Regions from separate parts of the Thalassotalea piscium genome, predicted to be linked through region 3. Evidence: predicted binding sites of a transcription regulator. Region 3 holds the regulator's gene; each other region holds the start of a gene.
What was found. Region 3 encodes sigma-54, which starts transcription at its own class of promoters, with help from an activator protein. Its sites were predicted from a motif close to GTTGGCACGNNNNTNGNNT; they were not measured.
Positions count from the first base shown of each region.

Region 1: QUD79_RS16650 (PEP-CTERM sorting domain-containing protein) is a predicted target of sigma-54. The motif match lies at 1,820-1,838, and genes of this name have one in related genera.
Region 2: QUD79_RS03075 (flagellar basal body rod protein FlgF) is a predicted target of sigma-54. The motif match lies at 3,637-3,655, and genes of this name have one in related genera.

Region 1 covers NZ_AP027362.1:3,730,634-3,738,949, reverse strand. Annotated here, with positions in the region: gene QUD79_RS16660 (prohibitin family protein) at 1-563, shown strand, start outside; gene QUD79_RS16655 (DUF4177 domain-containing protein) at 1,310-1,504, shown strand; gene QUD79_RS16650 (PEP-CTERM sorting domain-containing protein) at 1,876-2,589, shown strand; gene ubiK (ubiquinone biosynthesis accessory factor UbiK) at 2,990-3,244, opposite strand; gene rep (DNA helicase Rep) at 3,365-5,386, shown strand; gene QUD79_RS16635 (CBS domain-containing protein) at 5,403-5,813, opposite strand; gene QUD79_RS16630 (efflux RND transporter permease subunit) at 5,837-8,316, opposite strand, start outside.
Region 2 covers NZ_AP027362.1:716,090-724,405, forward strand. Annotated here, with positions in the region: gene QUD79_RS03050 (CheR family methyltransferase) at 1-485, shown strand, start outside; gene flgB (flagellar basal body rod protein FlgB) at 552-950, shown strand; gene flgC (flagellar basal body rod protein FlgC) at 954-1,376, shown strand; gene QUD79_RS03065 (flagellar hook assembly protein FlgD) at 1,396-2,082, shown strand; gene flgE (flagellar hook protein FlgE) at 2,152-3,528, shown strand; gene QUD79_RS03075 (flagellar basal body rod protein FlgF) at 3,693-4,490, shown strand; gene flgG (flagellar basal-body rod protein FlgG) at 4,511-5,299, shown strand; gene flgH (flagellar basal body L-ring protein FlgH) at 5,318-6,001, shown strand; gene QUD79_RS03090 (flagellar basal body P-ring protein FlgI) at 6,026-7,120, shown strand; gene flgJ (flagellar assembly peptidoglycan hydrolase FlgJ) at 7,136-8,098, shown strand; gene flgK (flagellar hook-associated protein FlgK) at 8,148-8,316, shown strand, end outside.
Region 3 covers NZ_AP027362.1:585,506-593,821, reverse strand. Annotated here, with positions in the region: gene lptC (LPS export ABC transporter periplasmic protein LptC) at 1-209, shown strand, start outside; gene lptA (lipopolysaccharide transport periplasmic protein LptA) at 226-705, shown strand; gene lptB (LPS export ABC transporter ATP-binding protein) at 715-1,440, shown strand; gene QUD79_RS02520 (RNA polymerase factor sigma-54) at 1,510-3,018, shown strand; gene hpf (ribosome hibernation promoting factor) at 3,047-3,334, shown strand; gene ptsN (PTS IIA-like nitrogen regulatory protein PtsN) at 3,367-3,819, shown strand; gene rapZ (RNase adapter RapZ) at 3,892-4,746, shown strand; gene QUD79_RS02500 (HPr family phosphocarrier protein) at 4,762-5,037, shown strand; gene mgtE (magnesium transporter) at 5,342-6,700, shown strand; gene pmbA (metalloprotease PmbA) at 6,717-8,060, opposite strand; gene yjgA (ribosome biogenesis factor YjgA) at 8,189-8,316, shown strand, end outside.

The sequences.
Region 1 (8,316 bases), 760 kb from region 3:
ATCAATTTGAAAATAGAATTTTAGATCCGCGTTTACGCTCTGCTACCAAAGATGCATTAGCACGCTTTAAGGCAGAAAAAATTATTCAAAACCGTGGCCAAGTTATTCAAAAAATTGAAGAAACATTACTTTCGGAAATGATTGATTTTCCAGTGAAGCTTGACAGCGTACAAATTGAAAATTTGGTACTACCCGCTAAGTATTTACAAAGCATTGAGACGAAACAAACAGAGAAAAATTTAGCGGCTGCAGAAATGCATCGTTTAGAGCGTCAAAAGTTAGAAGCTCAACGAGAAGTTAATACCGCAGAAGCAAAGCGTGACGCTGAAAAAGCAAGAGCCGATGGTTCAGCTTATGCCATTACCACAGAAGCAAAAGCGGAAGCTGAAGCAATTAAGTTAAAAGGTTTAGCTGAAGCCGAATCTATGATGAAAAAAGCAGAATCTCTTAAAAATAGCGAGTTGCTTGTAGATTATGTAAAAGCACAGCAATGGGACGGAAAATTACCATCAACAGTAATGGGTAATGGCCAAGATATTTTATGGAATATGAAAGAGAAATAAAGGTAGTCAATAAATACTACTGTTCACCTGTAGGTTGGTAGCCCATCAAGTTATATTGAAGAGTTAAGGATAACGATTTGACGGCGTAAACGCCGACCTACAAAACATCAATTATTTGTAGGTTGGGCTTTAGCCCATCAAGTTATATTGAAGAGTTAAGGGTAACGTTTTGACGACATAAACGCCGACCTAGAAAACATCAATTATTTGTAGGTTGGGCTTTAGCCCATCAAGTTATATTGAAGAGTTAAGGGGTAACGATTTGACGGCGTAAACGCCGACCTACAAAACATCAATTATTTGTAGATAGGGCTTTAGCCCATCAAGTTATATTGAAGAGTTAAGGGTAACGTTTTGACGACATAAACGCCGACCTAGAAAACATCAATTATTTGTAGGTTGGGCTTTAGCCCATCAAGTTATATTGAAGAGTTAAGGGTAACGATTTGACGACGTAAACGCCGACCTAGAAAACATCAATTATTTGTAGGTTGGGCTTTAGCCCATCAAGTTATATTGAAGAGTTAAGGGTAACGTTTTGACGACGTAAACGCCGACCTAGAAAACATCAATTATTTGTAGGTTGGGCTTTAGCCCATCAAGTTATATTGAAGAGTTAAGGGTAACGTTTTGACGACGTAAACGCCGACCTAGAAAACATCAATTATTTGTAGGTTGGGCTTTAGCCCATCAGTTATATTGATTAATTTAGTATGATGTTAGACTTATTGACATAGGATATTATTATGAAAAAATTTACTTATAAAATGATAGACACCCGTGATGTAGAAAGCGCAGGCATGTTTAAAGGTAGAAAACGCGAAGATATAGAGGCATACCTTAATAAGCTTGGTGCTGAAGGCTGGGAACTTGTAAATGTAGATTTTCGTGAACTTGAAGGTGGTTCTGAATTTGCAGGAATTATGAAAAAAGAGCTTTAGCCTGCTTGTGTGGCAAATAGAAAGAAATCTCTTAACGTTAACCCCTTGAGCTATTAGCTATTTCGCGCCTTAATTTTTGAGATTGTGTAGATTTTATCACAGGTTCAAAGTCCCAACATTAATGGCTTGTGTGAAACACCAATGAAGACACTAAGGACATGTATATTGCTAGTATTTCATTACCATAATATTGAGCACTTACCTCTTCTTTGCGTTGTATTATTATGTAAATTGAGTGTCAGGTTTATTTACACTTAATTATTTCTGTATTAGGAATTTATAATCTATCGTGTTGAAATTGTGGGTTATTAATCGCTTGGTATAATTTTTGCTTTGCCTGAAGTCTTAATACACTAATGGAATAAACTATTATGCTAAATAAAGCAATCAAAACCTTATCTTTATCTTTATTATTTGTTGCTGGTTCATCTAGCGCCACAATCATAGATTACTATGACACAATCGCTAATGGCCATAATCAATTTGATACAACAGTAATAAGCAGTGGTGGAGTTGTTAGCTCCGTAACTTTAGCAAATCTATCTTATGGTAATTCTTGGGATATTGGTGACTTCGTAATCACTACAACTAACGGTGCAAATAAAGGTATAGATCCTGCTTCTACAGATAATGCTACAGGCCAAATGATTGGTATTAACCCGAATGATGCTAATGACAATGGTGCTGGTTCTGGCATTACATTTACTTTTGATAACGCAATTAATGCGTTAGGCTTTGAAGTTGGAGACTGGGCAACATGTTGTTTCTTACCTTCTGAATTATTTATTAGTTTTGACGGAGGCACAGCAATTAAAGTTGCAAGTGCTACTCAAGCAACTGACAATCCAGCAACTGCCGCTGGCGGTAATTCTGGCGATGCATTTTTCGTTGGCGCGATTGATGATTCAGCTACATTTACTACAGTAACGTTCTTTGGCAACGGTTTTGGTGAGTATTTAACAGCTGGTGGTACAATTAAGTATGCTGCAGTAGAAGTTGGCTCTATATCTGTACCTGAGCCTTCGACATTTGCTATTTTAGCACTAGGCATGATTGGTCTAGCTTCTCGTCGATTTAAAAAATAGCCTTAAAAGCTTATTGTTAATCAATTTAGAAAGCATCAATTGTCATGATTGGTGTTTTTTTGTTTCTGTTAATTGATTAATTTGATATTTCGATTCAGTTATACCAGTTTCATTAATTAAGTGATCTATTTTATATGCAGTGAAAACTGTCAAATACAAGGTATGTATTTTATAACGAGTTGTTCAGGGCAATTATGCTCCTACATTACCCACATAGGCTACACCCTTGTAGAGATAATTATAAAAAAATAACGTAGTAGTTAGTTGTTTTAACTAGTAGAAATGATCACATAGTTAGTGAAACTGGTATTAGTTGCCAATCAAAATAATGTTTACAGCTTTTAGATTTTGAGTTGTTAAGCTCAAATGTAACTAAAAAATTAATACTAATTTTAATCGCCTATTCACTTTTGGCAATTTGGGCTTCAATTTCTGTTACTTTTGCTTCTAATGCTGCTAGCTTTTCGCGTGTTTTTAACAACACTTGTGTTTGCACATCAAATTCTTCGCGTGAAATAACATCTAACTCAGTAAGCTTGCGCTGAATTACAGTTTTCGTTTTTTCTTCGAAGTCGTTAGCTAAGTTTTTTAATCCTGGTGGTATTGCATCAGTAACTTGTTTAGCAATATCTTCAATTTTTTTGCTGTTAATCATCTTTAATGGCCATCATTGTTAATTAATGTCTATTGTAAAGGTTTTAGCTGTTTTGCCAATGATTAAAACAAGGTAAAATCGTCGGCCTTATATGTAATGTGTTGTTGGCGTGCAATTTTAATGAAACTCAATCCTAGACAAAATGAAGCGGTTAAATATGTTACTGGTCCTTGCTTGGTATTAGCTGGTGCAGGTAGCGGTAAAACTGGGGTTATTTGTCAAAAAATTGCTTATCTTATTCAAAAGTGCGGTTATAAGGCGCGAAACATTGCGGCGGTAACTTTCACTAATAAAGCGTCGCGTGAAATGAAAGAGCGTGTCATTAAAATGTTAGGCAAAGACCAAGCGCGTGGCCTAACTGTGTCAACATTTCATTCTTTAGGCTTAGATATTGTTCGCCGTGAAATTAAAACCTTGGGCTATAAGCCGGGCTTTACCTTGTTTGACGATCAAGACTCTTTAGCGTTACTTAAGGAGTTAACGCAAGAGGAATTTGACGGCGACAAAGATACATTAAGCCGATTACAAAACATGATATCAAGCTGGAAAAATGACTTATTATTACCTGAGCAAGCAATAAAACAGGCTGTAGATGCAGATGCATCGCTTTTTGCAGAATGCTATGCCCGTTATCAAAAACACATGAAAGCTTATAATGCGCTTGATTTTGATGATCTTATTTTAGTGCCAACGTTATTATTAAAAAACTTTGCTGAAGTAAGAGAGCGCTGGCGTAATAAAATTAAATACATGTTGGTAGATGAGTACCAAGACACCAATGCTAGTCAATATGAATTAGTAAAGTTAATCACAGGTGACGCGGGTTTGCTTACTGTGGTGGGTGATGACGACCAATCGATATACTCTTGGCGTGGTGCTAAGCCCCAAAACTTAGTATTGCTTGGGCAAGACTACCCGCAATTGAAACTAATTAAACTAGAGCAAAATTACCGCTCCAGTGGCCGTATTCTTAAATGTGCTAACGTGTTAATTGCTAATAACCCACATGTTTACGATAAGGCGCTTTTTAGTGAGCTTAACTATGGTGTTGAGTTGCGTGTTGTGCAAACCAAAAATGAAGAGCATGAAGTTGAACGAGTAGTTGGGGAGCTAATAGGTCATCGCTTTTTGAATAAAAGTCAGTTTCGCAATTATGCAATTTTATATCGAGGTAATCATCAGTCGCGTTTACTTGAAAAAGCGCTAATGACCAACCGAATCCCTTATAAAATTAGTGGTGGTACCTCATTCTTTTCTCGTGCTGAAATTAAAGACATGATGGCTTTTTTACGTATTCTGGTTAATCCTGATGATGATAACGCTTTTTTACGTATTGTGAATGTACCTCGCAGAGAAATTGGCCCTGCAACATTAGAAAAGCTTGGTAGTTATGCGAATATGCGCCAAATTAGTATGTTTGCTGCAAGCTTTGAATTAGGGCTTGAGCAAACATTAACAGGCCGCGCTTTATTACATGTACAAAACTTCACTCGTTGGTTAGTAAACCTTGCCGATAATGCAGAGCGTGGCGATACAGCCGCGGTGCTTCGAGGCATGGTACGTGAAATGAACTACGAAGATTGGCTTTACGACACCTCTCCAAGTGCAAAAGCTGCTGAAATGCGAATGAAAAATGTTACTGAGCTATTTAGCTGGGTTACACAGATGCTAGAAGGCTCTGAAGACGAAGAACCAATGACTTTAGCACAAGTTGTTACCCGTTTAACGCTGCGCGATATGATGGAGCGCAGTGAAGATGAAGATAATGCTGACCAAGTACAGCTAATGACTCTGCATGCGTCTAAAGGGTTAGAGTTTCCGTATGTTTTCTTAATTGGTATGGAAGAAGGTTTATTACCGCACCAAACCAGTATGGACGAGGGTAATGTTGAAGAGGAGCGTCGCTTAGCTTATGTAGGAATAACCCGTGCGCAAAAAGAGTTAATATTTACCTATGCGCGCGAGCGTCGTCAATTTGGTGAAGTCTCGCGTACTGAGGCTAGCCGTTTTTTACATGAACTGCCACAAGATGACTTAAGTTGGGAGTTAACGCAAACCAAACAAAGCGTTGAGAAAAAACAAGCTACAGCAAAAATGGGTGTGGCGAATTTACGAGAGTTATTGAAAAATAAACCGAGCTAAATGAATACAGGTGTTGTTATTTTTTAGGCTTTTTAATCACTTTAAAAATGTCTCGCCAACTAACGAACCCAACAGGTTTATTTGCCTCATCAACAATGGGGATACATGAAATTTTATTGTTGTTGAACAAATCTATCGCATCATAAACGCAAGCATCAGGTGTTAACGTAACAAGTTTACGTGATAATACCTGATGAGCTCGCTTATTAAGTGTCGCAATATCTTTCGTTGTTTCAGATGCTGTACCAATATTAGGGCTAATTGCTTTAAGTAAGTCTCTATCTGAAATAACACCACATAATTTATTTGATTCAACAACCAACACATGATGAAATTTATTTTTATCAAAAATATCTTTCACAACGCTTAACGTGTCATCCATTGAAACACTAACAAGCGACGTACTCATTATTTTTGTTATATTCATAATATCCTCATATATTGCCTGATTTACTTTTTGGTAAAAATTAACGTTAATATAGGCACCAATAAAAAGCTAGCAATCGCCGAAACACAAAGCCCTGATATAATAACAACCCCTAAAGGCTGCCATAAACCTCCGCCATAAATGGTTAGTGGTAATAAGCCGCCAATAGTGGTTAACGTAGTAAGTAAAATAGGTGTAAAACGAGTAGCTGCAGCATTAACAATTGCTTGCTGCTTCTCTTGTTTTTTCTTCAAGTTGGTATTGGCAGTGTCTATTAATATAATGGCGTTGTTAACTACAATACCAAATAAACTAATTAAGCCAATAAACGCCATAATTGAAAATGAAAGCCCCGTTAGATATAAACCAATAACAGACCCAGCTAATGCAAATGGAATAGAGGTGAAAATAATCAATGGCTGTAAAATTGACTTAAATTGCAACACTAATACTGCAAAAATACCAACAGCGGTGATCATTAATATTTGGAATAATCCTGAAAATGATTCTTGTCGAGACTCTTCTTCGCCACCGAGCATGAAATACATTCCTTGGGGTAGCTTATACTCATTAAGGTAGCTGACTAAGTTTAAGGTTAACTCATTAATAGAATAACCCTGATCAACATCAGCCGAAACTTTTGCCATACGAAGTTTTTGATAATGAAAAAAGTCTGTTTGTCCTTGCTGTAACTTTATTTCGGTCACTTGATTTAACGGAATGCTATGGCCTAATTTATTTTTGATATAAATATCATTTAAGCTGTCTAAATCAAACTGGTTGCGACGAACAACAACAGGGTAGCTTTCGCCATTTACATCATTGAACAATCCAACATTTTCACCTGACAGCACCGCTTTAACAGTGTTGTCGAGGTTATTAATATCTATTTGATACAGCCCTGCTTTTTCGTAGTTGATACTTAGGCTTACTTCGGTATTTGGCACGCCAATAGGGTTTTCAATATTGATAACACCGGCGGTGTTTTGCATTTTTTCAGTAAGATCTGCTGCAACTTTATGTAAATCAGCTAACGACTCACTCATTAACCGAAAAGTAATAGGCTGGTCGGTTACTGGTCCTTGAGTGAACTCTTTAATTGAAACTTCAGCTTTACTCCAGTGTTTATATTGATTTCTCAGTTGGTTAACAAGTTGGTCTACTTGGTCTGACTGATAATCCTTTAGTACCACCAAAATTTGACCATAGCGAGCAACGCCACGTTTTGGCATTTCGTTGTAATAGATTCTAGGATTCGCATTACCCACATTTAAGGCTATGTTTTGCACTAATGGTTTAGTGGTGAGATCTTGTGCGATCTCTTGCATCACTTGTTCAGTAAAATTAAGTGAAGAATTAACAGGCGCCTCCACATCAATTAATAACATAGGTTTTTCTGCTTTAGGAAACAAGCTCACGCCAACGTGTGAAAATAGCGAAAACATTACAAGCAAAGCGCCAATAAACACAATAATCAATAACGTTTTAAAGCGCATCAATTTGGTTAAAAACTGTGAATAAATATTATCAGCAAATAAATTAAGGTAGTGCTGAAAGGCCTTAATTTTACTTTCTTTATGGGTTAAAAACTTGCTTGCTAATAAAGGGGTTACCGTTAATGCGATTAATAGAGAGGCAAATAATACTAACACAACCGTTACTGGCATCGAGCGCAAAAAGTCGCCAGTATTGCTAGCCATTAACAGCATAGGTAAAAAGGCAAACATTGTTGTAATTGTGCCAGAAGTAATGGCTAAACCCACGTTACTTGTACCATTGGCACATGCCTGGGCTAGGTTATTACCTTTCTTTTTCTCTCGGTGAATACTTTCAGTAACAACAATAGCGTTATCAACCAATAACCCTAACGCAATAATTAACCCTACAATAGACATTTGCTGTAAGCCAAAGCTTGCAAAATCTAACCAGCCAATTGCAATAAGAAACGACAAAGGAATCGCGGCAACAACAACGGCAGCTTCACGAAACCCTAAAAATAACAATGACATTAAGCCAACAATAATTAACCCTTGCCAAAGGTTTGCAAAAAAGCCGTCTACCCTTACTTCAACACTGTCTGCTTGTTTGAATAGGGTTTCTAGTTTTATATCGTTGGGTAATGATTGTTGAAAACGGGCTATTTCAGCTTCAACATTCTTGGTTAATTCAAAAATATTGGTGCCTTCACGTTGTTGAACCGTAATAAAAATAACGGGCTTGTGTTGGTAGTAAGCTAAATAATTAGGCTCTCGATCAGTTAAATGAATGGTAGCAATATCTTTTAAACGTAGAACTGAATTGGCGTTAGCGCTGATCACCGTTTCTGAAATTTCAGCGAGTGCTTCAAAACTACCGCTGCTTGCTACATTAAACCGACGATTGCCGGCATCAACAAAGCCAGGTGTAATATTGAGTGAGCGGCCTTTTAAAATATTACTGATCTCAGTAATGGCTATATTATAATTTTGTAATAGGGCTAGGTTTACATCAACAGCAACAATTT
Region 2 (8,316 bases), 130 kb from region 3:
AACCTTATTCAATCGCCATGACCATACTTGAGTATATGCAATCTAATCCGGGCGCTTTTTCGGGGGGAGTGCAAATTGTTGGTACAGATATTTCAAACACCATGTTAGAACATTGTAAGTATGCCCACTATGATTCTTTAGCCTTATCTAGAGGGCTATCAGCTGAGCGTAAACGACAATTTTTTGAAGCTGGTGATAACGGTATGATGAAAGTCAAAGATCATGTCAAAAAAATGGTGAGTTTTCGACAGATTAATTTATTAAATAGTTACAGTTTAATGGGGCGTTATGATCTTGTATTTTGTCGTAATGTGCTCATTTATTTTGCTCCTGAAATAAAATCTAAAATTTTAACGCAAATCCATGGAGTGCTTAACAAAAATGGATATTTATTTCTTGGCGCATCAGAATCTTTATCTGGACTTAATCAAAACTTCGATATGGTACGTTGTAACCCTGGTATCATCTATCAAAAAAAATCTTAAGCACTTCTAAAACACCTTGGCATAAATATTGAATGATTATTTCCATTGATTTGGAGGTATTTTTTTATGGCGATAAGTTTTGATAAAGCGTTTGGTATTCATCCTGACAGCTTAAAACTACGTGCAAAAAATGCAGAAGTGATTGCAAGTAATATTGCTAATGCTGATACGCCTGGTTATAAAGCCAAAGGTATGGACTTTAAAGCGGCACTAGCTCAAGCGGCAAGTAAGCAACAAAGCGGCATGTCACGTACCCACGAAAAACACTTTGATGTACGCACCACAATAAACAATGGTGTTGATTATCGTGTGCCAGATCAACCAGATACTGGCGACGGTAACACGGTAAATGTACAAGTGGAACGAAACTTGTATCTAGAAAATTCAATGAATTATCAAGCAAGCCTTCAATTTCTTAATGGCAAAATTAAGGGATTGAGGAAAGCAATCACTGGAGGGCAATAAAAAATGAGCCTTTTTAATGTATTCGATATATCCGGCAGCGGTATGAGCGCTCAATCTATTCGTCTTAATACTACCGCAAGTAATATTGCTAATGCTGATAGCGTTAGTAGCAGTATCGACCAAACTTACCGAGCTCGTCATCCAGTATTTGCCGCTCAAATGCAAAAAGCTGCCGCTAGTGGCCAAGATGAGTCGGTTAGTGTACAAGTACTTGGCATTGTCGAAAGTGACAAACCGCTGAACGTAGAATATGCACCTAATCATCCTATGTCTGATAAAGATGGCTATATCTATAAGCCTAATGTCAATGTAATTGAAGAAATGACCAATATGATCTCAGCTTCACGGTCATATCAAACCAATATTCAACTAGCAGAATCTGCAAAAAACATGTTGAATAAAACTTTATTATTAGGCCAGCGTTAAACGCTAAGTAGGAGTTATTATGAGTTCTGTATCAGGTAGTAATCCACTAGACGGTTTGCATTGGCAGAAAGAGCCGATAAAAGAAGCTGAGCAAAATCGAGGCATGTTAACGCAAGCTGACTTCTTTGCGTTAATGACCAAAGAGCTAGCGCACCAAGACCCAACCAAACCGGTTGATAATAATGAAATGATCTCGCAGATGACGGCATTCTCAACTACAGACGGTGTGCAGGCGCTTAATGATCAGTTCACCAAGTTTGCCGACTCAATGACATCAAGTCAGGCGTTACAAGCATCTTCATTAGTGGGACGTAGCGTCTTGGTTGATGATAATGTTTTTGGCATGAATTCAGGTGATAACGTTAGAGGAAAGTTAGTGACTGATGAGCCTGCAAGTAACGTTAATATTTATGTTGAAAACGTTGCGGGTGAAATTATACAAACGGTACCAGTTGGTAGCGTACCAGCCGGTGAGTCAACCTTTACTTGGGATGGTATGGCGTCAGACGGTCAACCGGCAGCTGCAGGTGCATACCGCTTTAGAATTGGTGGCTTAGTAGATGGCCAAGCATCAGAGCTTACCGCAATGACTTATCGCAAAGTTGATAGCGTAACGTTAGCAGGTGCGGGTGGAAAAATTTTATTAAACCTTAATGGTGGCACATCAATGGCATTATCAGATGTGGTAGAGGTTTCAGAAGGCTAGGTGGTAACTTAGTTAATTATCGTGATTTATTATCATGGTTAAAGAACAGAATTTTATAGAGGTGTAATTATGTCATTTAATATAGCATTAAGCGGATTAAACGCAGCACAAAAAGATTTAGATGTTTCATCAAATAATATCGCGAACGTTAATACTGTAGGCTTTAAAGAGTCGCGTGCCGAATTTGTTGATGTGTATGCATCGTCACTTTTATCATCAGGTAAAACCAAAGTAGGCGACGGTGTTTTAACTGCTGATGTTGCCCAACAGTTTTCACAAGGCAGTATTCAGTTTACGCAAAACTCACTTGATTTAGCAATCACAGGTAACGGTTTCTTTGCTGTTGTACCTGAATTAGGCAGTTTAGAAACAACTTATACCCGAGCAGGCCAGTTTAAATTAAACGATAGTAATTTTGTGGTTAACTCTAATGGCGAACACTTACTTGGTTTTCCTGTAAACGCAGACGGAACTTCTGCCTCAGTAAGCTTAAGTACTACAGAACCCATTAGAATACCTACTGCCTCAGGTGCGCCACAAAAAACGGCAGAAGTTGATATTCGTATGAACTTGCCTGCAGGTGACTCATATCTTACTTCTGCACCAACAAATTTCGATCCAAGTGATCCGTTAACCTTTAACTATTCTACTTCGGTCAATATCTTTGATTCACTGGGTGATAGTCATATTATGACGTATTACTTTGTTAAAGATGACCCCGCAACAAATCCTAACGAATGGTTTGTTTTCACGAGTGTAGATGGCACGCCAGTAGATATTGTTGATAATACTAATACACCGACAGGTATCCTTGGTGGTGATGTTATTGGACCATTATCTCCTGCTGGTGTAAGTGGTGCTAAACTAAGGTTCAATAGCTCAGGTGATTTTGTTAGTCAAGTACCAACCCCCGCAAATGGCGGAATTAAAACAGCTGCATTAGGCGCAGGTATTTTGGCAAATGGTGCAGATCCAACTCAAGATGTAAAAATAGATTTTAATTTAGATCCTTTACAGCCAAACCCTAATGAACCAACACAATTTGCTTCTAATTTTGAAGTAACGGCGTTAGAGCAAGATGGTTTAGCGGTAGGTCGTTTAACCGGTATCGATATTGGTATCGATGGCTTATTACGTGCAACCTACAGTAATGGCACATCTTCACCATTATCGCGCATCGCGTTAGTTAACTTTGCTAATGAGCAGGGGTTAAAGCAAATAGGTAATACCTCGTGGAAATCAAGTATTAATTCTGGTGAAGCATTAGCAGGTGAAGCAGGATCGGGTACTTTTGGTTCAATTAACTCATCTGCGTTAGAGCAGTCAAACGTAAACTTAACTACCGAATTAATTGACCTTATTTCAGCGCAGCGTAATTTCCAAGCAAATTCGCGAGCACTTGAAGTAAATAACACCCTTAACCAAACAATTTTACAAATTCGTTAATAACCGCTTTAAAATAGTAAGCCCCTGTAACAGAGTTGCAGGGGCTTTTTTATTTGCTATGGCGTATAACCTCCCTATTTACACTCATTAACTATTTCTACAAACTTAATTGGCACCTAAATTGCATTTATCAATATATTAATTATTGATTGTTAGGATTCATTATGGATAAGTTGCTTTATATCGCTATGAGTGGTGCTAAACAAAATATGCATGCCTTATCGGTGAATGCCAATAATTTAGCAAACGCTAAAACTACTGGCTTTAAGCAGGACATGGCACAGGCTCGAGCAATGCAAGCATTTGGTGAAGGGTTACCTTCGCGAGTGTTTTCAATGACTGAGCGCGCCAGCCAAAACTTTGACAGTGGTGCACTTTTAACAACAGGCAGAGATTTAGACATAGCAGTAGAAGGTAATGGCTGGATTGCGGTTCAAGCTGCAGGTCCATCACCCAATACTGGAAATCAAAATGCTCAGCAGTTAGGGCAAGTAGGTAATGATGACGAAGCTTATACACGATTTGGGCAATTAAAATTATCACCAGAAGGTATGTTAGAAACCAGTAATGGTCATCCAGTTATTGGTGAGAACGGGCCAATAACCATTCCGTTACCTGTTAATAATATCACTATTTCACGCGACGGAACTATTACAGTCCGCCCCGAAGGCGCGCCAGCTACAGTTCAAGAAGAAGTTGGCCGTATTAAGTTAGTGAATCCTGATAATCGTTTAATGGCTAAAGGAAATGACGGTTTATTTAGGCTTAAAAGCGGAGCAATAGCTGAAGCTGACATTAACGTAGGTGTGGTGAGTGGTGCACTAGAATCGAGTAACGTAAACCCTATTGGTGAGGTGACTGACATGATCGCTTTACAGCGTCAGTTTGAAATGCAATTAAAACTTATGAAAACCGCCGAAGAAAATGACTCAGCTGCTGGGTCATTGTTGCGAGCTTTCTAAACTAATTATTGAGGTGACTTATGAACCCAGCATTATGGATCAGTAAAACAGGCTTAGATGCGCAAACCAAAGATATTGCGGTAATTTCTAACAATCTAGCCAATGCTAGTACGATAGGCTTTAAAAAAAGTAGGGCTGTTTTTGAAGATTTACTTTATCAAAATATTAACCAACCGGGTGGCCGAAGTGCACAAGATACTGCACTACCGTCAGGACTAATGTTAGGTACAGGTACAAAAGTGGTAGCTACACAAAAAATCCATTCACAAGGTGATGTATTAACCACTGATAACGCATTAGATTTATCAATCCAAGGGGACGGTTTCTTTGAGATTTTGATGCCAGATGGTACTTCAGCGTATTCTAGAAATGGTCAATTTACTCGTGACGCAGAAGGTAACATGGTTACTTCAGGTGCAGGCTATATGCTGCAACCACAAATAACCATTCCTGAAGATGCTCAGCAAGTCACTATTTCACAAGATGGTGAGGTCTCAGTTAGTTTAGCGGGGCAGCCTGAACCGGCAGTTGTAGGTCAAATTAATACCATCAACTTCGTTAACCCAACAGGTTTACAGCCGGTCGGTCAGAATTTGTATGTAGAGTCAGCGGTAAGTGGCGCACCACAAGAAGGGATACCTGGTTTAGAAGGTTTTGGCATGCTGCAACAAGGCATGTTGGAAACTTCTAATGTAAATACAACAGAAGAGTTGGTAAACCTAATTGAAAGTCAACGGGTGTATGAAATGAACTCTAAGGTTATTTCAGCGGTTGACCAAATGCTTAGTTATATCAATCAGCAACTTTAAAGAGTTGAGGAGCGTCAAATGAAATATACAATATTAGTAATAATCGTATGGATGACGTTAACGGGGTGTGCAAGTACAGAACAGGCACAAATACTACCGAATGATCCTGATTTTGCGCCAATTTTACCTGAAATGGAAGAAGAGTCGATTATACCTACAGGATCTTTATTTAAACCTAACTATGTTAATAATATTTATTCTGACTCTAAAGCCCATCGAGTTGGCGATATTATTTCAGTTATTTTGAATGAAAGTACGCAAGCGAAGAAAAATGCTAAAACAGAATTGAAAAAAGATAATTCAGCGAATTTAGACCCTATCATTGGTTTAGGCGGTGCCGCGATTAATTTTAAAGATGATGCTATTCAGTTTGGTCTAAATCAAAGCTCGAATTTTAAAGGTGATTCTAAAGCCGATCAAGGCAATAGCTTAAGCGGTAATATTTCAGTGCATGTTTTAAGGGTGCTTCCAAACGGTAACCTGATGATCCGCGGCGAAAAATGGATGACCCTAAATAGCGGTGATGAATACATTCGCTTAACGGGCATTATTAGAGCACAAGATATTAGCTCGAATAACACCATAGTGTCTAATAAAGTAGCTAATGCACGTATTCAATATTCTGGTACTGGTAGCTTTGCTGAGGTTAATGAGCAAGGTTGGTTATCAAAATTTTTCAACAGCTCTTGGTGGCCACTTTAAGTGTGCTATGAGGTAGGTAATAAGATGAAATTATTTAATAGTATACTTATTGGTACATGCTTATTGCTAACGAGTCAATTAGCTAATGGGCAACGTATTAAAGATCTTGCCGATGTAGCAGGTGTGAGAGCGAACCAACTAATTGGTTACGGACTTGTTGTTGGTCTACCAGGTACCGGCGAGCAAAGCCCATTTACAGAGCAAAGCTTTAAAACTATGTTAAGTAACTTCGGTATTACAATGCCTGCAAACCTAAAGCCGAAAATTAAAAATGTGGCAGCAGTCGCTGTTCATGCCGAGCTTCCTGCATTTAGTAAGCCAGGGCAAACCATAGATATTACTGTTTCTTCAATGGGTAGTGCACAAAGTTTACGCGGTGGCACGTTACTTCAAACCATATTAATGGGGCTTGATGGAAATGCTTATGCAGTTGCACAAGGTAGCGTAGTTGTAAGTGGCTTAGGTGCTGGCGGCTTAGATGGCTCTAGTGTTGTGATAAATACACCTACGGTTGGACGTATTGCCAATGGCGCAATAGTCGAGCGAGAAGTACAATCACCATTTTCGAGTGGTGATTACATAACTTTTAATTTAAAAAATTCAGACTTTACTACGGCAAAACGTTTGTCAGATGCAATCAATGATTTTATCGCAGGCTCAGCTCGTGCGATAGATGCAACGTCAGTTCGAGTTAATGCACCTAGAGACGCAGCTGACCGAGTAAGCTTTTTATCCACACTTGAAAATTTAGAGTTTGAACCTGATACCCCATCAGCGAAAATAATAGTTAACTCGCGTACAGGCACCATTGTTATAGGTTCTGAAGTACGTTTATTACCTGCAGCGATTACCCATGGTGGCATTACCGTTACTATTAATGAAACTGAGTCTATTAATCAACCCGACGCATTTTCTGATGGCGTAACCGCAACTACCACGCAATCAATCGTTGATGTTAGAAAAGACGATTCACGTATGTTTGTATTCGATCCTGGGGTTACCTTAGATACGTTAGTGAAGGCTATTAACGATGTTGGCGCAGGTCCAGGTGATGTTATGGCAATACTTGAAGCATTAGAGCAGGCGGGTGCATTACGAGGAGATCTAGTCATTATTTAATGACTAGATACTACTATGAGCACACGTATAGCAGATGCACAAAACTTCTTAGATGTTAATGGCTTAAATGATATTCGTCGACAATCTAATGCGAGTGACAAAACGAGCAAAGAAGAAGCACTAAATTCAGCGGCAAAACAATTTGAAGCTATCTTTATGCAAATGCTGCTCAAAAGTATGCGAAGTGCGCAGGATGTTCTTGAATCGGACAGCCCGTTTAACTCAGAGTCAACTAAATTTTATCGTGATATGCATGATCAACAAATGGCGTTAGAGATGTCTAATAATGGTTCGTTAGGCTTGTCTGAGTTAATTGTTCGTCAGTTAGGAGGCGATAGTGAAAACTTTACCCCGAGCAGCGTATTACGATTTGACACTAGCCCAGCTGAATTAGCGAAAATGAAAGCTAACTTATTGGAACAAGCAAAAGAGCGTCAAAGTACTGACAATCGTTTCAACGAAACTTATACCTTAACGCAACGAATACCAGCAATAACGTCCCAAACCTTTGCTGAGCCTAAAGACTTTGTAACAGCACTTATTGAACCCGCTAAACAAGTGCAAGAACGATTAAAGGTACCTTTCGAAGTTGTTATTGCACAAGCTGCATTAGAAACTGGTTGGGGCAAGAAAATCATTAAAACAGGTGATGGTGAAAGCTCAAATAACCTGTTTAATATAAAAGCCGATAAGCGCTGGCAAGGCGATAAAACTCATAAAGAAACCTTAGAGTTTGAAAATGGCGCAATGGTAAAAAAACGTGAACCCTTTCGCGTTTATCAGTCTATCCAAGATAGTGTTAACGACTATATTAACTTCCTTTCATCGGGCGACCGATATCAAGCTGCATTAAAGCAAGTAGGTAATGTGGAACAGTTTTTGCAAGGTTTACAGGGTGCTGGTTATGCAACCGATCCTGAATATGCCAATAAAATACTTGGGACACTTCGTACCGTAACCAGCCTAATTAATAAATAATAAATTTAATCAGTTAGTTACTTTAGGTGCGCTTGTAGGAGTGTAAGTCATGTCAGTAAGTTTATATCAAACGGGTGTAAGTGGGCTTCTAGCTGCTCAACAGCAGTTGGCAACCACAGGCAATAATATTGCCAATGTAAATACTGAAGGCTACAACCGCCAGCGCGCTGAACAGAATGCGTTACTAGGCCACAATAGTGGTGGAAACTACATAGGCT
Region 3 (8,316 bases):
CAACAGATCAATCAAGCTTAATACAAGAAATTCATGGTCGGTATTTAGAGTTAGATCTTAATACTAATATTATTAGTTCTGAGCAAACTATTATGATTGAAGGGAAAGACTTCACCATATATGGTTCAGGACTAATTGTAGACTTAAATACAAAACAAATGACGTTGACTGAACATGTACAAACCATTTTTAAAAGTATTAAAAACTAGCCTTATTATAGTAGGCATGAGCTCAGCATTAGTTTCGACAAGTTATGCTGACAAATTAGACTTAAAAAAAGAAATTAATATCGATGCTTCTCGACAGGCTGCTGATTTAAAAAATAAAATATTTAGCTATATCGATAATGTTGTGATCACTCAAGGCACGTTACGGATCAAAGCTGATTTAGTACAGGTGATCACTGACACCGAAACCGACGAAAAAACATATATAGCCAAAGGCAATCCTGCAACCTTTTCTCAAAAGCTTGATGACGGTACGCCCATATACTTACAAGCTAATGAAATTAAATATCAGCCTAGCCAAAATATCGTAGTAATTTCTGGTAACGCAGAATTGCGCCAAGAAGGAAGCAAAGTCAGTGGCAGTATAATTACTTACAATTTTGTCACGGAACAAGTCAGTGCCGATAGCGATGCGGATAGTGATGAAAATAATCGAGTAAAAACTGTATTACAACCCAAAGCGTTGGATAAAAATTAACTTATGGAAATATCAACTCTTTGTGCCACAAGCTTAGCGAAAGCTTATAAAGGCCGTAAAGTAGTAAAAAATGTAAGCTTGCAGGTTCAAGAAGGGCAAATTGTCGGTTTACTTGGACCAAATGGCGCAGGTAAAACAACATCGTTTTACATGATTGTAGGGTTAGTGCCTAATGATAGTGGCAGTATAATACTCAACGATGAAGATATCACCTTACTCCCTATGCACGAACGCGCACGAAAAGGTATTGGTTATTTACCTCAAGAGGCCTCAATCTTTCGAAAACTCACTGTACACGACAATATAATGGCCATTTTACAAACACGAAAAGAACTTTCTGAGATTGAACGTCAAGAAAAGCTTGAACATTTATTAGAAGAGTTCAATATTAACCACATAAAAGACAATTTAGGTATGAGTCTTTCAGGTGGCGAGCGGCGTCGTGTAGAAATTGCCCGTGCCTTGGCTGCTGATCCTAAGTTTATTTTACTTGATGAGCCTTTTGCAGGCGTTGACCCTATTTCAGTAGGAGACATTAAAAAAATTATTCTACACTTAAAACAACGAGGCATTGGTATATTAATTACAGACCATAATGTACGTGAAACTTTAGATGTATGTGAACACGCTTATATTGTAAGTCATGGCGAATTGATCGCAGAAGGGGATTCAAATCAAATACTGGCCAACCAAACAGTAAGAGATGTATACCTTGGTGAGCAATTCACGCTATAGTATATTCAAACTATAGTATTAGTTAATGCGATAAACGTTATTAATAATTAAAGGAACATAAGTATTTCGATGCGCCCTAGTCTGCAGCTCCGAATTGGACAACAACTTACAATGACTCCACAGTTGCAACAAGCAATAAGATTGTTGCAACTGTCGACCTTGGATCTTCAACAAGAAATACAAGAAGCGTTAGACAGTAATCCATTATTAGAAGTTGATGAATCTTCAAATTCAGATCAGGAAAGTAGTACAGATAATTTCGATGATGCTTTTTCTGCCTCTACAACTGAAACAAGTACGACTGATAATAATGATGGCAGTGAAGACTCTACACCAACGATAGACGAAATATCCACTACTGAGGCAATGGACAAAAACGAGATCCCTGAAGAATTAAATATAGACACAACATGGGATGAAAGTTTTAGTGCCGGTGTATCAAATACAGGCGTAGGTGTTGCGAGCGAAGATTACACATATCAGGGCGAAACTGTCGATTCAATTCAAGACCACCTGCGTTGGCAAATGGACTTAACTCCCTTCTCTGATACAGACCGCGCGATTGCCACAGCGATCATAGATGCTATTGATGACGCTGGCTATTTAACTGTTTCAGCTGAAGAAATATTAGAAAGTGTAGGCGCTGACGATCTAGAGCTAGATGAAGTAGAAGCCGTTATTAAACGGATTAATATGTTCGACCCTATAGGTGTAGGTGCACGTAGCATTTCTGATTGTTTAATTATTCAGCTTAATCAATTTGACAAATCAACACCCTGGCTAGAAGAAAGCAAATTAGTATTACGCGAGCATATCGATTTACTTGGTAGTCGTGATTATCGACAATTAATGCGTAAAACTCGCTTAAAAGAAGATCAGCTCCGTGAGGTTATCCGCTTAATTCAAACATTAGATCCTCGCCCCGGTGACAGTGTCATTAAAGGTGAAGACCAATACGTTATTCCTGATGTTTCCGTTGAGAAAAAAAATGGTCGTTGGGTTGTTGAGCTCAATCCTGATACTGCGCCTAAATTGTCAGTAAACCAGCAATATGCCTCAATGGCACGCTCTATGAAGTCCTCAACTGATAGCCAATTTATTAGATCAAACTTGCAAGAAGCCAAATGGTTTATTAAAAGTTTAGAGAGCCGCAACGACACGTTATTAAAAGTGTCTAACTGTATCGTGCAGCGCCAGCAAGGCTTTTTTGAACATGGACCTGAAGCGATGCGCCCCATGGTGCTAAACGATGTTGCAGAAGCTGTAGATATGCATGAATCTACAATTTCTCGCGTAACAACACAAAAATATATGCACACTCCTCGAGGCATATTTGAACTTAAGTTTTTCTTCTCTAGCCATGTAAGTACCGAAAACGGTGGCGAGTGCTCATCAACTGCAATTAGAGCATTGATTAAAAAACTTGTGGCTGCAGAAATACCAGCTAAACCGCTAAGTGACAGCAAAATGGCTGAACTACTCGCAGAGCAGGGTATTAATGTTGCACGAAGAACAATTGCAAAATACCGAGAGTCTTTATCTATTCCCCCTTCTAATCAACGTAAAAGTTTACTTTAAGTAAACGCAACAATAAGGATTGAATGTTATGCAAATTAATCTTACAGGTCATCATGTTGAAATTACCGAGGCATTACGTGAAAGCGTAAATACAAAATTCGCAAAATTAGAAAGACATTTTGATCAAATTCATAATGTTTACGTGGTGTTAACAGTAGAAAAGAATAGTCAAATAGCGGAGGCAACCGTTAACCTTAGCGGAACAGAAGTACATGCTAAAGCCGATAACGCGGATATGTATACTTCAATAGATCGACTCGTCGATAAACTAGATCGCCAAATATTAAAATATAAAGGCAAAATAACTCAACATTAACGCTATAAAATATAGCTAAGTAAACCGGTATCATGAAGTTACTTGAACTACTTAGCTTGAACTGCACTTTATGTGCAGTTCAAGCCACAAGTAAAAAGCGAATACTAGAAGTTATCTGTGATGCAGCTTCTAACGAACTTAACGACTCATCAACTTATGAATTATTAACAAGTTTGATGGCACGAGAAAAAATGGGTTCAACAGGGATAGGTAATGGTATAGCCATTCCTCACGGCCGATTAACTAATTCAAACAAAACTGTCGCAATAGTTGCCACTAGTGAACAACCGATAGAGTTCGACGCGATAGATAATAGACCTGTTGATATTTTTATTGCATTATTTGTTCCTGAGCAACAATGCGAAGAACATTTAGTGACATTACAAAATATCGCAGAGCTGTTTACCGACAAACAGCTTTGCAAACAAATTCGAAAGAGTACTACTGCGCAAGAAATGTTTGATTTAATTAAACAAGCCAGTTAATTTTTTAACACTATAGCCATTGATAGATAAACACTATTATTGGCTACACATTTTGCCAAATAAGGCTGAAAAATGAAATTAACCATTGTGAGTGGTCGCTCAGGTTCAGGTAAAAGTGTCGCACTACGCGTACTTGAAGATTTAGGCTATTACTGTGTTGACAATATCCCCGTAAATTTACTACCGGCGTTAACACATACCGTAATAAATGATTATGAAACAGTCGCAGTCAGCTTAGATGTTCGAAACTTACCTAACGACCCAGCTGACGTTTCTGAAATACTTGATTACCTGCCCACAACTGTTGAACTAAATATTCTTTATTTAGATGCTGATGACTCTGATTTAATTAAACGCTTTAGCGAAACTCGCCGATTACACCCATTAATTAGACAAAACATTGCCTTAGATCAGGCACTAATTTTAGAGAAAAAGTTACTAGAGCCTATATCTAGTCGCGCTCATTTATACATAAATACCAGCCAGTTAACCCCTCACCAACTCGCAGATTTGGTAAGAGAGCGAATTTTAGGTAAAAAAACTGGCACTATGGTTGTTGTGTTTGAGTCATTCGGATTTAAGCACGGCGTACCTCAAGATGCAGACTATGTATTTGACGCTCGCTTTTTACCAAACCCTTTTTGGGAAAAGGAGCTTAAAACTTATACCGGGTTAGATCAGCCAGTCAAAGATTTCCTTTCATCTCAACCAATAGTGACTAAATTCGTCTGGCAAATAAACAGCTTTTTTATGACATGGCTACCCCACCTAGAGCGAAATAATCGTAGTTATGTCACCATTGCAATAGGCTGTACCGGTGGTAAGCACCGCTCCGTATTTATTGCTGAATTATTAGCAAACAATTTACGTAAAGAAAGAGCCGATGTTCAATCACGCCATCGCGATATCGATAAATCAACAACGTAAGAAATACAAATATTCATGGCCAAATATAACAAAAAGTTAATGATATCTAATAAGCTTGGCTTACATGCGAGAGCTGCCACTAAGTTAGCGCAATTAAGCCACAAGTTTGATGCTGAAGTAACCGTTACCTTAGCAGGAAAAGATGCTGACGCGAGCAGTATTATGGGATTAATGCTGCTTGCTGGCGCACAGGGTAAAGAAGTGACTATTACTACTGAAGGTGAAGATGCAGAAAAAGCATTAGCCGATGTATGCAAACTTTTTAATGATAAATTTGATGAGGATGAATAGCTTTATTTCAACTAGAAACTAAGGGCTTAAGGTAACACCCCCCTAGTAAAACCATAGCACTTACCAATACCACTCACACTCAGATAAAGCGAAATAATAGCTTCACAGACCTTAATAAAGCTGTAAATAACACTAAACAATTGATATTATTTAATTAAAGTCAAATATTACTTATACCATTTAAAATAAAGAAGCGGACACTTAGAGTAGCTAAGAGATCACTTTCATTTATAGGTTGGTATAACATACTGAGTCGATAATTACTTAACTTTTCATTTCGTTTTTAACGGCCCAAGGTAACGATATGCCGGAAGCTTTAGAGCAAGAATACAGTCATACTAAACTGCAGCAAGTTAACAAAGCACTTGAAAGCGGGATGTTTGTCTATGTCCGCAAATTACTGCAAAATATGCCTGCCTATGATCTTGCGCTAATTTTAGAATCTTCTCCAAGTAAAAGCCGTACAGTACTTTGGCAATTAATCGATCCTGATCACCATGGTGATGTCCTAGAAGAACTTAACGAAGAAGTTCGAAAAGGTATTCTTAAAAATATCCATCCTGAAAAATTAGCTGCTGTCGCAGAAGGAATGGATACAGATGATTTAGTTGAAGTACTAAGAACCCTACCTGATACTGTATACAATGAAGTAATTAAGTCCATGGACTCACAAGATCGTGGACGGGTTGAAGCCGCACTTTCTTATGCAGAAAATAGTGCTGGCGGTATTATGAATACCGACACTATAACCATCAGACCAGATGTAACAGTCGATGTGGTTTTACGTTATTTACGACTTAAAGGTGACTTACCAGAAGCAACAGATTCTTTTTATGTAGTTGACCGACAAGATCACTTTATTGGTTCTGTTTCACTTTCATCAATAGTTACGGCTCAGCCTGATGTTATTATTTCAACATTAATCGTAGAAGAAATACAAGCGGTACATGTTGACACCCCTGAAAGTGAAGTAGCGCAACTATTTGAACGTTACGATTGGTTTTCAGCCCCCGTTATTGATACAAATAAACACTTGCTTGGCCGTATTACCATCGATGACGTTATCGATGTCATTCGAGAAGAAGCCGAACATTCAATGATGAGTATGGCGGGTCTTGATGATGAAGCCGATACTTTTGCACCTGTCTTTAAAAGTACTAAACAGCGCTCAATTTGGTTAGGAGTTAATCTAATTACCGCATTATTTGCTGTTGCTGTTTCATCAATGTTCGAAGATATACTTGCCCAATTAGCCATTCTTGCTATTTTAAATACGTTAGTCCCCAGTATGGGGGGTGTTGCTGGCAATCAAACCTTAACACTTGTTATCAGAGGTATAGCGCTAGGACACATAGGTGAAAGCAACTCTCGTGCTTTACTTTATAAAGAGCTTGCCGTCGGCTTTTTAAACGGCATTATTTGGGCAGTATTGATTGCAGCTGTTGTTGCTATTTGGAAGCAAGATTTTATGTTAGGTGCGGTTATCGCTTTTGCAATGCTAATGAATATGACTGCTGCAGGGGTTGCAGGGGTTGCTATACCTTTACTACTTAAACGGATGAAAATTGATCCTGCCTTAGCAGGAAGTGTTATTTTAACAACCGTTACCGACGTAGTTGGTATTTTTGCCTTTTTAGGTACAGCAACACTGCTTTTAGGTTAACGAGTCAACAAAGTTGCTAATTCCCTGCAACTTGCATTTCAGCTAACAAAATAGAGCCCGTACGAATACTGCCATGCATATCAGTATCACTGCCAACGGCGACTAACTCAGTAAACATGTCTTTTAAATTACCTGCAATAGTAATTTCTGATACTGGGTATTGAATTACACCATTTTCAACCCAAAAACCTGCAGCACCACGAGAATAGTCACCATTGACCACATTAACTCCCTGCCCCATTAATTCAGTTACTAAAAGGCCTGTGCCTAATTGTTTTAACATTGCATTAAAGTCACCACCGTTTGCTGACACCAACCAGTTATGAATACCACCGGCATGGCCAGTTGTAGTAAGCCCTAACTTACGAGCAGAATAACTTGTTAATAAGTATGTTGCTAAGTTACCTTGCTCAATAATGTTGCGGTCGATAGTGGCAACACCCTCACTGTCAAATGAGCTACTCGCTAATGCAGACTTTATATGAGGGCGTTCATTAATTGTTAAAAAATCAGGAAAGATAGGTTTACCTAAAGCATCGAGTAAAAAAGACGATTTACGATATAAATTACCTCCGCTAATTGCGGCAATAAAATGTCCCCAAAACGTATTTGCGATATCAGCTCTAAACATAACAGGCACTTTACCCGTAGGTAATTTACGTGCGTTTAGTCGTGATAATGCTTCTTGAGCAGCTTTAGAACCTACATTTTTGGCTGAATCCATTAAGTCAAAGTGGCGATCAATGGTGTAAGCATAATCACGTTGCATATCATCATTTTCACTAGCAATAGCCACGCAACTTAAACTATGCCTAGAGCTAGGATAGCCTACTAACTGCCCATGGCTATTGCCATAGACTTTAAACCCTTCATAGCTTGCTAATGTTGCCCCATCAGAGTTAGTTATCCGCGGATCTACGTCTAAAGAAGCCATTTCACACTCTTTAGCAATCGCTATTGCATCATCAGTTGATAGCGCCTTTGGGTGATATAAATCAAGAGATTCTGGGTTCATCGCTAATAATTCTTTATCCGCCAAGCCTGAACATTCATCAACAGAAGTAAATTTGGCAATATTAACTGCAGCCTCAACAGTTTGCTTGAGTGCTTTATCAGATAAATCAGCAGTTGATGCACTTCCTTTTCTTCCTTGTTGATATACCGTTATTCCTAATGCACCATCATTAGTAAACTCAACAGTTTCAACTTCGCCAAGGCGAGTACTAACACTTAAACCTTGCTGTTTGCTCATTGATACTTCTGCACCATCAGCACCTAACGACTTAGCTAAAGCTAATACCTCAGCTACACGTGATTCAACTTTTTCCATTTGTTTGATGATGCTATTTGACTCTGCCATAGGGGTGAATTTCTCTATAATTTTAATAAATACGACGAATATTTTACGAAGATGAGTTTTACGCTAGAGCGTATGAAGCTATTTGTTGTATAATAGCTACTATCAATCGCTAAATTTGTTCCATTATTATGCCCGAGTCTGCTGATGAATTCGATGAAGAATTAAAAAGTAAATCAGAAATTAAACGTGAAATGCACAAGCTTCAAGATTTTGCAGCGCGCTTAGTTAAATTATCTAAACACCAACGCAGTAAAAT